One region of the Nonomuraea maheshkhaliensis genome, then DNA from elsewhere that is predicted to be linked to it. Evidence: riboswitches for the same ligand, from Rfam matches in the RefSeq annotation. Region 1 holds a riboswitch; the other holds the start of a gene.

Evidence for each region. A riboswitch is a leader RNA that binds a small molecule or an ion and turns the genes downstream of it on or off. The one in region 1 is predicted to bind thiamine pyrophosphate.
Region 2: linked by a shared signal. The riboswitch ahead of ABFX54_RS06185 (purine-cytosine permease family protein) and the one ahead of thiC (phosphomethylpyrimidine synthase ThiC) in region 1 are both predicted to bind thiamine pyrophosphate.

Annotation. Positions count from the first base shown of each region.
Region 1 covers NZ_BAAAMU010000015.1:53,540-57,281, reverse strand. The annotation lists gene ABFX54_RS12960 (SDR family oxidoreductase) at 1-6, shown strand, start outside; gene thiC (phosphomethylpyrimidine synthase ThiC) at 8-1,552, opposite strand; TPP riboswitch at 1,545-1,657, opposite strand; gene ABFX54_RS12950 (hypothetical protein) at 1,747-2,097, shown strand; gene ABFX54_RS12945 (universal stress protein) at 2,109-2,942, shown strand; gene ABFX54_RS12940 (cellulose binding domain-containing protein) at 3,051-3,742, shown strand, end outside.
Region 2 covers NZ_BAAAMU010000006.1:48,632-52,373, reverse strand. The annotation lists gene ABFX54_RS06195 (sensor histidine kinase) at 1-245, opposite strand, end outside; gene ABFX54_RS06190 (methylated-DNA--[protein]-cysteine S-methyltransferase) at 338-916, shown strand; gene ABFX54_RS06185 (purine-cytosine permease family protein) at 876-2,213, opposite strand; TPP riboswitch at 2,204-2,317, opposite strand; gene ABFX54_RS06180 (rhodanese-like domain-containing protein) at 2,382-2,705, opposite strand; gene ABFX54_RS06175 (winged helix-turn-helix transcriptional regulator) at 2,702-3,133, opposite strand; gene ABFX54_RS06170 (MFS transporter) at 3,211-3,742, shown strand, end outside.

The DNA of each region.
Region 1 (3,742 bases):
GGCTAGATCACTCGACGTAGATGTTGCCGCCGAGCCTCCTGAACTCGGCCGCCTTCTCCTCGAACCCCGCCTGCCTGATGTCGTGACTTATCCGCATCGAGCAGAACTTGGGCCCGCACATCGAGCAGAAGTGCGCCGTCTTGGCCGGCGCCGCCGGCAGCGTCTCGTCGTGGAAGGAGCGGGCGGTGTCGGGGTCGAGCGAGAGGTCGAACTGGTCCTCCCAGCGGAACTCGAAGCGCGCGTCGGACAGCGCGTCGTCCCACTCCTGCGCCCGCGCATGCCCCTTGGCCAGGTCGGCGGCATGGGCGGCGATCTTGTACGTGATCACGCCGGTCTTGACGTCGTCCTTGTCGGGCAGGCCGAGGTGCTCCTTCGGGGTGACGTAGCAGAGCATGGCGGTGCCGAACCAGCCGATCATGGCGGCCCCGATGCCCGAGGTGATGTGGTCGTATCCGGGCGCGACGTCGGTCACGAGCGGGCCCAGGGTGTAGAACGGCGCGTCGTCGCAGAGCTCGCGCTGCAGGTCGACGTTCTCCTTGATCTTGTGCATGGGCACGTGGCCCGGCCCCTCGATCATCACCTGGACGTCGTGCTCGCGCGCGATGCCGGTCAGCTCCCCCAGCGTGCGCAGCTCGGCGAACTGGGCCTCGTCGTTGGCGTCGGCGATCGATCCGGGACGCAGCCCGTCGCCGAGCGAGAACGACACGTCGTAGCGGGCCAGGATCTCGCACATCTCGGCGAAGTTCTCGTACAGGAAGCTCTCGCGATGGTGCGCCAGGCACCAGGCCGCCATGATCGAGCCGCCGCGCGAGACGATCCCGGTCTTGCGGGTGGCGGTGAGCGGCACGTACGAAAGCCGCACGCCCGCATGCACCGTCACATAGTCGACGCCCTGCTCGCACTGCTCGACCAGCGTGTCGCGGTAGACCTCCCACGACAGCAGTTCCGGCCGGCCCTTGACCTTCTCCAGCGCCTGGTAGATGGGCACGGTGCCGACCGGCACCGGCGAGTTGCGCAGGATCCACTCGCGGGTCTCGTGGATGTCGTCGCCGGTCGACAGGTCCATGATCGTGTCGGCGCCCCACCGGGTGGCCCAGGTCATCTTCTCGACCTCCTCCTCGATCGAGGAGGTGACGGCGGAGTTGCCGATGTTGGCGTTGATCTTGACCAGGAACTCCCGGCCGATGATCATCGGCTCCGACTCGGGATGGTTGACGTTCGCGGGGATGATGGCCCGGCCCGCCGCGACCTCCTGCCGGACGAACTCGGCGCTCACCCCCTCGCGCACCGCCACGAACTCCATCTCCTTGGTCACCAGCCCGCGCCGGGCGCAGCCGACCTGCGTGACCGGCTCACCCGCCGCCCGCCGCGCCTCGATCCACTCCTCGCGCAGGCGCGGCAGCCCACGCCGCGGGTCGGGCTCGAAGGAGGGGTCGGTGTAGGGGCCCGAGGTGTCGTACAACGTCACCGCCGAGCCGTTGGACAACCGGACCTGCCGCATCGGCACGCGGAGGTCACCGGAGTAGATCTTGGAAAAGCGCGCGCTGCTCATCGCGCAAACTCCCTTCGCCGGCATTACCCGGAGCAGGTTCTGGCGGTCGGCGGCTGTCAGCCGTCCTCTCAGCCCGGTCTGCACCGGGCTCCCGCGTTGGACGGCGATGATCGTACCCACGCCCGCCCCCACCCGAAACCTGGCGCCGAGGTTTGACGATCGCCGTGAGCGGTACGGTCCCCATCAGGGGGAACATGAAGAGATTCGCTGCTGTCGCAGGACTACTCGTCGTGATGGCCGCGTCCGGCGCCACCGCAGCCGCCGGAGACGGCATGGACCAGCACGAAGTCAGCCAGGAACAGTACGACACTCTCATCGCCCAGTGCCGCTACGCCGACACGGGCAAGGCCAAGTGCCGTGCCGCGGTCAGAGAGACGTACCGCGTCGGCACCGACGACAAGCGCCTCGACTGCCGCACCTACTCCGGCGTGACCGTCTGCGGCACGCTGCGGCTCAGCAGGTCCGAGCGCGCCTGCGTCCGTGACTCCCAATCGAAGGGGATCTCGTTCCGCCGTGCCGAGGTCGAATGTTACGCGCTGTCCTGAGGAGCTGAACCGTGATCATCGTCGGGGTGGACGGCTCCCGCGCCGGCCTTGAGGCCGCCGGCTGGGCCGCCGCCGAGGCCGCGCTGCGCGGATCGCCGCTGACCGTGGCGCACGCCGTGCCCAAGTGGGTGTGCGAGGAGGACACCGTACGCTACGCCGAGGTCGCCCGGTGGATGCGCGAGGGCGCTGCCACCGTGCTCGCGGCGGCCCGCGACCGCGCCGTGCGGGAGTCGCCGCAGGTGCCGGTGGAGCAGGTCCTGCTGCCGGGCGATCCCCGTACCGCGCTGATCAAGGCGTCCGAGGACGCCGAGCTGCTGGTCGTCGGCAGCAGCGGCATCGGCGGCGTGCGCGGCCTGCTCGTCGGATCCGTCGCGTACGGCGTCACCGCGCACGCGCGGACGAACGTCGTCCTCGTCCACGAACGTCCCCCGGCCGTCCGAGGCGACATCGTCGCCGGCACCGACGGCTCGCCCAGCGCCGGGCAGGCGTTGGAGTTCGCCTTCACCGAGGCGGAGCTGCGCGGGGCGCGGCTGCGTGCCGTACAGGCGTGGGCCTGGCCGCAGGCCGGCGGCTTCCCACCGGCCGACCGCGGCAGCGAGCAGCACACGCTGCGCCGGCTCAAGGAGTCGCTGACCGAGCACCAGGAGCGGCATCCCGGCGTCGAGGTGGTGACGGAGGTCGTGCACGGCCATCCGGTCGAGGTGCTCCGCGAGACGGCCGCCGGCGCCGATCTGCTGGTGGTGGGGTCGCGGGGGCATGGGCAGTTGGCGGGGATGCTGCTCGGCTCGATCAGCCAGGCACTCCTGCACCACGTCCCCTGCCCGCTTGCGGTGGTCCGCAGCTGAAAGTTACATCCATACCCCCAGGTCAAGCGTTTCTCTCAGGCGTCATCCTTTCCGTCGCGCGGCCCACGATCCTACGATCTGCGCAGGCTGACGACGGGAGAGCAGACCATGCGCAAGATCGGCTCCGCGCTGGCCGCGATGGTGGCGCTGGCCGCGGCGGTGCTGTTCGCCACCACGGCCACCGCGAGCGCAGCCCCCATCAGGATCATGCCCCTGGGCGACTCGATCACCGGCTCCCCCGGCTGCTGGCGCGCCCTGCTCTGGAACCGCCTCCAGAGCACCGGCCACACGAACGTCGACTTCGTCGGCACCCTGCCACCCCAGGGCTGTGCGGTGGCGCACGACGGCGACAACGAGGGCCACGGCGGCTACCTGGCCACCAATGTGGCCAACCAGGGCCTGCTGACCGGCTGGCTCGCCGCCACCCGGCCCGACGTGGTGCTCATGCACTTCGGCACCAACGACGTATGGAGCAACATCGCCCCGGCGACGATCCTCAGCGCGTTCACCACGATGGTGAACCAGATGCGGGCGAGCAACCCGAACATGAGGATCCTCGTCGCCAAGATCATCCCCATGAACCCCTCCAGCTGCGCCGACTGCGCCCAGCGGACCGTGACCCTCAACAACGCCATCCCCGCCTGGGCCGCCGCCACGACCACCCCGCAGTCGCCGATCACGGTCGTGGACCAGTGGACGGGCTTCAACACCGCCACCGACACCTACGACGGGGTGCACCCGAACGCGGCGGGCGACCAGAAGATGTCCGACAAGTGGTACCCGCCCCTGGTGGACGCCCT
Region 2 (3,742 bases), on a different contig from region 1:
AGCGAGACCGGCTCCCCGGTGCGTACGCGCTCCAGCACGGCGTTGTGCTCCGCGGTCAGCTCGTCGGGCACGATCGGCGCCCTGCGCCCCAGCACCTCCTCGGCCGCCCAGCCGAACACGCGCTCGGCGGCGGCGTTCCACACCAGGACGCTCTGGTCCCGGTCGAGCGCCACGACGGCGTTGGGCGAGCTGTCAAGCGCCGCGCGAGCGATCTCATCGTCACTACCGGCCCATTCGTCCCCCACTACTCCATAGTGCACGTGGCGCGGTGGGTGCGTCGGGCGATCCGTCCGATACGCTGCGGTCACGGTGATTCCGGCGGGTGGAGGTTGAGGGTATGTCGAGCAACGATCTCGATGCCCTGCTGCGTGTGACCTCTAGCACCTATCGAGGTGATACGCCGCCTGACATCGCTTTCGGCACCTATGACGGCGCCGTGGGCCGGTTGGTGCTGGCCGTGACGGGCAAGGGTGTCGCGGCGTGCAGCTTCGAGGCGGAAAACAACGTCTTCGAGCTGGTCAGCAGGCATGTGGGCAGCTTCATCGGGCCCGACGCGAGGCGGCTGGACCCGGTGCGCAGAGAGCTGGACGCCTACTTCTCCGGGCGGCTGCGGGCGTTCACGCTGCCGGTGGATCTGGCGCTGGCGACGCCGTTCGCTCGCACGGTGCTGCAGAAGACGATGGCCGTCCCCTACGGCACGACCACGACGCTGGAGGAGATCGGCCAGAGCATCGGCCGGCCGCGCGCGCTGCGCGCGATCGGCAACGCGCTGTCCTCCAACCCCGTCTGCGTGATCGTGCCCTGCCACCGGGTGGTGCGCGAGGACGGCGCGCTCGGCGACTACGCGGGTGGGGCCGTTGCCAAGCAGCACCTGCTCAACGTCGAACAGCGGGCCGGCGCAGCGCCAGGCCGATGAGCAGTGTGACGAGCGCGGCCACCAAGGCCCCGCCGAGCGCGCCGTTCATCCACGTCTGCCGGGTGAAGCCGATGGCCTCGCGCAGGCTCGCCCAGATCCCGTCCCACGCCTCAACCGTCGGCGTCGAGGTGGTCAGCCAGTAGGCCACGAAGCCGAGCGCCCACGGCACCACCATCGACCAGCGTGAGGGCGCGTCCTCCGCGGTGTTCCAGCCGGCGCCGCGGCGCAGCACGAAGTAGTCGACGGCCAGCACGGCGAACATCGGCACGAACACGGCCCCGATCACGCCCAGGAACGCGCCGTACGACGTGACGTCCACCAGCAGCGCGATCACCACGGTGAGCACGCCGATGAGCACGGAGAAGACGCGCCGGTCCATCCGCGGCAGCAGGTTCTGCAGCGACATCGTGGTCGAGTAGACATTGGCGAAGGACTGGTCGGTCTCGCGCAGGACCAGGATGCCGAAGAACAGCGCGCCCAGCGGCATCGCCACGAACGAGCCGAACACCGCGGTCCCGTCGGTCTGCACCGCGGCGACGCCCGCGAGCGCCACCGCGTAGACGCCGAGCCCGAGGCAGGCGACCTGGGCCAGGGTGTAGCCGCCGACCACGCCGGTGAAGGCGGCCCTGCTGGAGCGCGAGTGGCGGGCGAAGTCCGCGGCCATGGGCACCCAGGACACCGACAGCGCGATCACGTAGTCGACCGCAGCGGGGAAGGCCGTCCACGTCCCGCCGGTCTGCGGGGGCGCCTCGCGCAGGAAGAACACCGTGAACCAGACCATCGCGATGATCACGCCGACGGTGACGTACCGGCGCAGCAGCCGGATCGAGCCGAGCGGCCAGATGGTCAGCGCGGTGGTCAGCACCCCGGCCACGATCACCCACACCTGGTACGGCACCGAACCGAAGATCGCCGTGGCGCCTTTGGCGATCACCCAGAGCTCGAAGGCGCCCCAGCCGAGCATCTGGACGATGTTCAGCACCGTCGGCACGTAGGAGATCCTGGCACCGAACAGGCCGCGCAGCAGCACCATGGCCGGCTGCCCAGTGCGGGTGCCGGGAATGGCCGACAGGCCCACCATGGCGGTGCCGATCAGGCTGCCCACCACCGTGGCCACGAGCGCGGCGCCCAGGGTGAGCGGGGCGTCGCCGAGCGGGTTGATCAGGAACAGGGCGCCGGAGAAGCCGAGGAGGCTCACTCCGAGATTCGCCCAGAGCGCACCCTGATCGAGCACGCCCAGAGTCTTCGGCGCTTCGCCTTCGAGGGTCAGGGGGACTTCTTCGACGCCGTGCGACATCGCACACTCCCTACGCCGGCATTATCCGGACAGGTTCCGGCGGTCGGCAGCGGATCAGTGGCTGCCCTCTCAGCCCGGCACCCCGAGCTCCCGCGACGATATGTAATTTGCGCCCTCATCATGCCTTAATGGCGGCAGAACCGCCATAGTGGGGGCCTTGCTACCGATTCAGGCGACGAACGGCTGTTGTCCCGTCTCGCTCACCATCGGCCGACGGGAGAACTCCCACGACTGCATGCCGCCGCCGACGTTGATCGCGTCGCGCCCGAGCTGGTTGAGCCAGGCCGCGACCTGCATCGACCGGCCGCCCACGCGGCAGACGACGTAGACGGTCGTGTCGGCGGGGACCTCGTCGACCCGGCCCTGAATCTGGGTCATGGGGATGTGGACGGCCTGCGGCGCGTGGCCCGCCACCCATTCGTCCTGCTCGCGGACGTCGAGCAGGTAGGCATCGGCGGGAACGGCGCCCGCCTCGATCTCGGGAACGGTCATGACTCCATCATCTCGCGCCGCGCGTCGTAGGCGGCACGCGCCGCAGCGATCTCCTGCTGGTGCGCCTCGGTCCACGTGACCAGGGACTTGATGGTCTCGTGCAGCGTACGGCCGAGCGGCGTCAGCGCGTAGTCCACCCGGGGCGGCACCACGGGGTGGACCGTGCGGCTGACCAGGCCGTCGCGTTCGAGCTGGCGCAGAGTGACGCTGAGCATGCGCTGGCTGACGCCGTCGATCTCGCGGCGCAACTGGGTGAAGCGCAGGCTCTGGCAGTCGAGCAGGGCGATGACCAGCAGCGACCACTTGTCCGCGATGCGGTCGAGGATCTGCCTGACCTCGCAGTCCTCCCGGGTGTCCCACTGCCAAACGTCGTAGTCGTCCATGGTGCCTTCGCGGTAACCGAGTGATTCGAAAGTGCCGTCTTCCATCGTCTTTCATGCTGACCCATGATGTGAACGGTTACAAGAGATAACCGATATGCAAAGAAGTAACCGGGGGTCTTGCGATGTCTGTTCCCGCCCGATCGTGGGGCGCGCTGATCGTTCTGTGCGGCGCCATCTTCCTTGAGGGCATCGACGTGGCCATGCTGAACATCGCCCTGCCGGCCATCAGGGCCGATCTGGGGCTGTCCACGGGCATGCTGAGCGGGGTCGTGAGCGCGTACGTGCTCGGCTACGGCGGTTTCATGCTGCTCGGCGGCCGGGCGGCCGACCTGCTGGGACGGCGGCGGATGTTCCTGCTCTGGCTGGTGGTGTTCCTGGTCTTCTCGGGGCTCGGCGGTTTCGCGAACGAGGGGTGGGTGCTGCTGCTGGCCAGGTTCGTCACGGGGGTGGCCGCCGCGTTCCTGACGCCGGCCGGGCTCTCGCTGATCACCACGACCTTTCCCGAAGGCCGGCTGCGCAACAAGGCGCTGCTCATCTACGCGGGCACGGCGGCGGGCGGCTTCGCCCTCGGGCTCGTGGCCGGCGGGCTGCTGACCGCGATCGGCTGGCGCTGGGTGTTCTTCGCGCCCGTGCTGATGTCGCTGCTCATCCTGA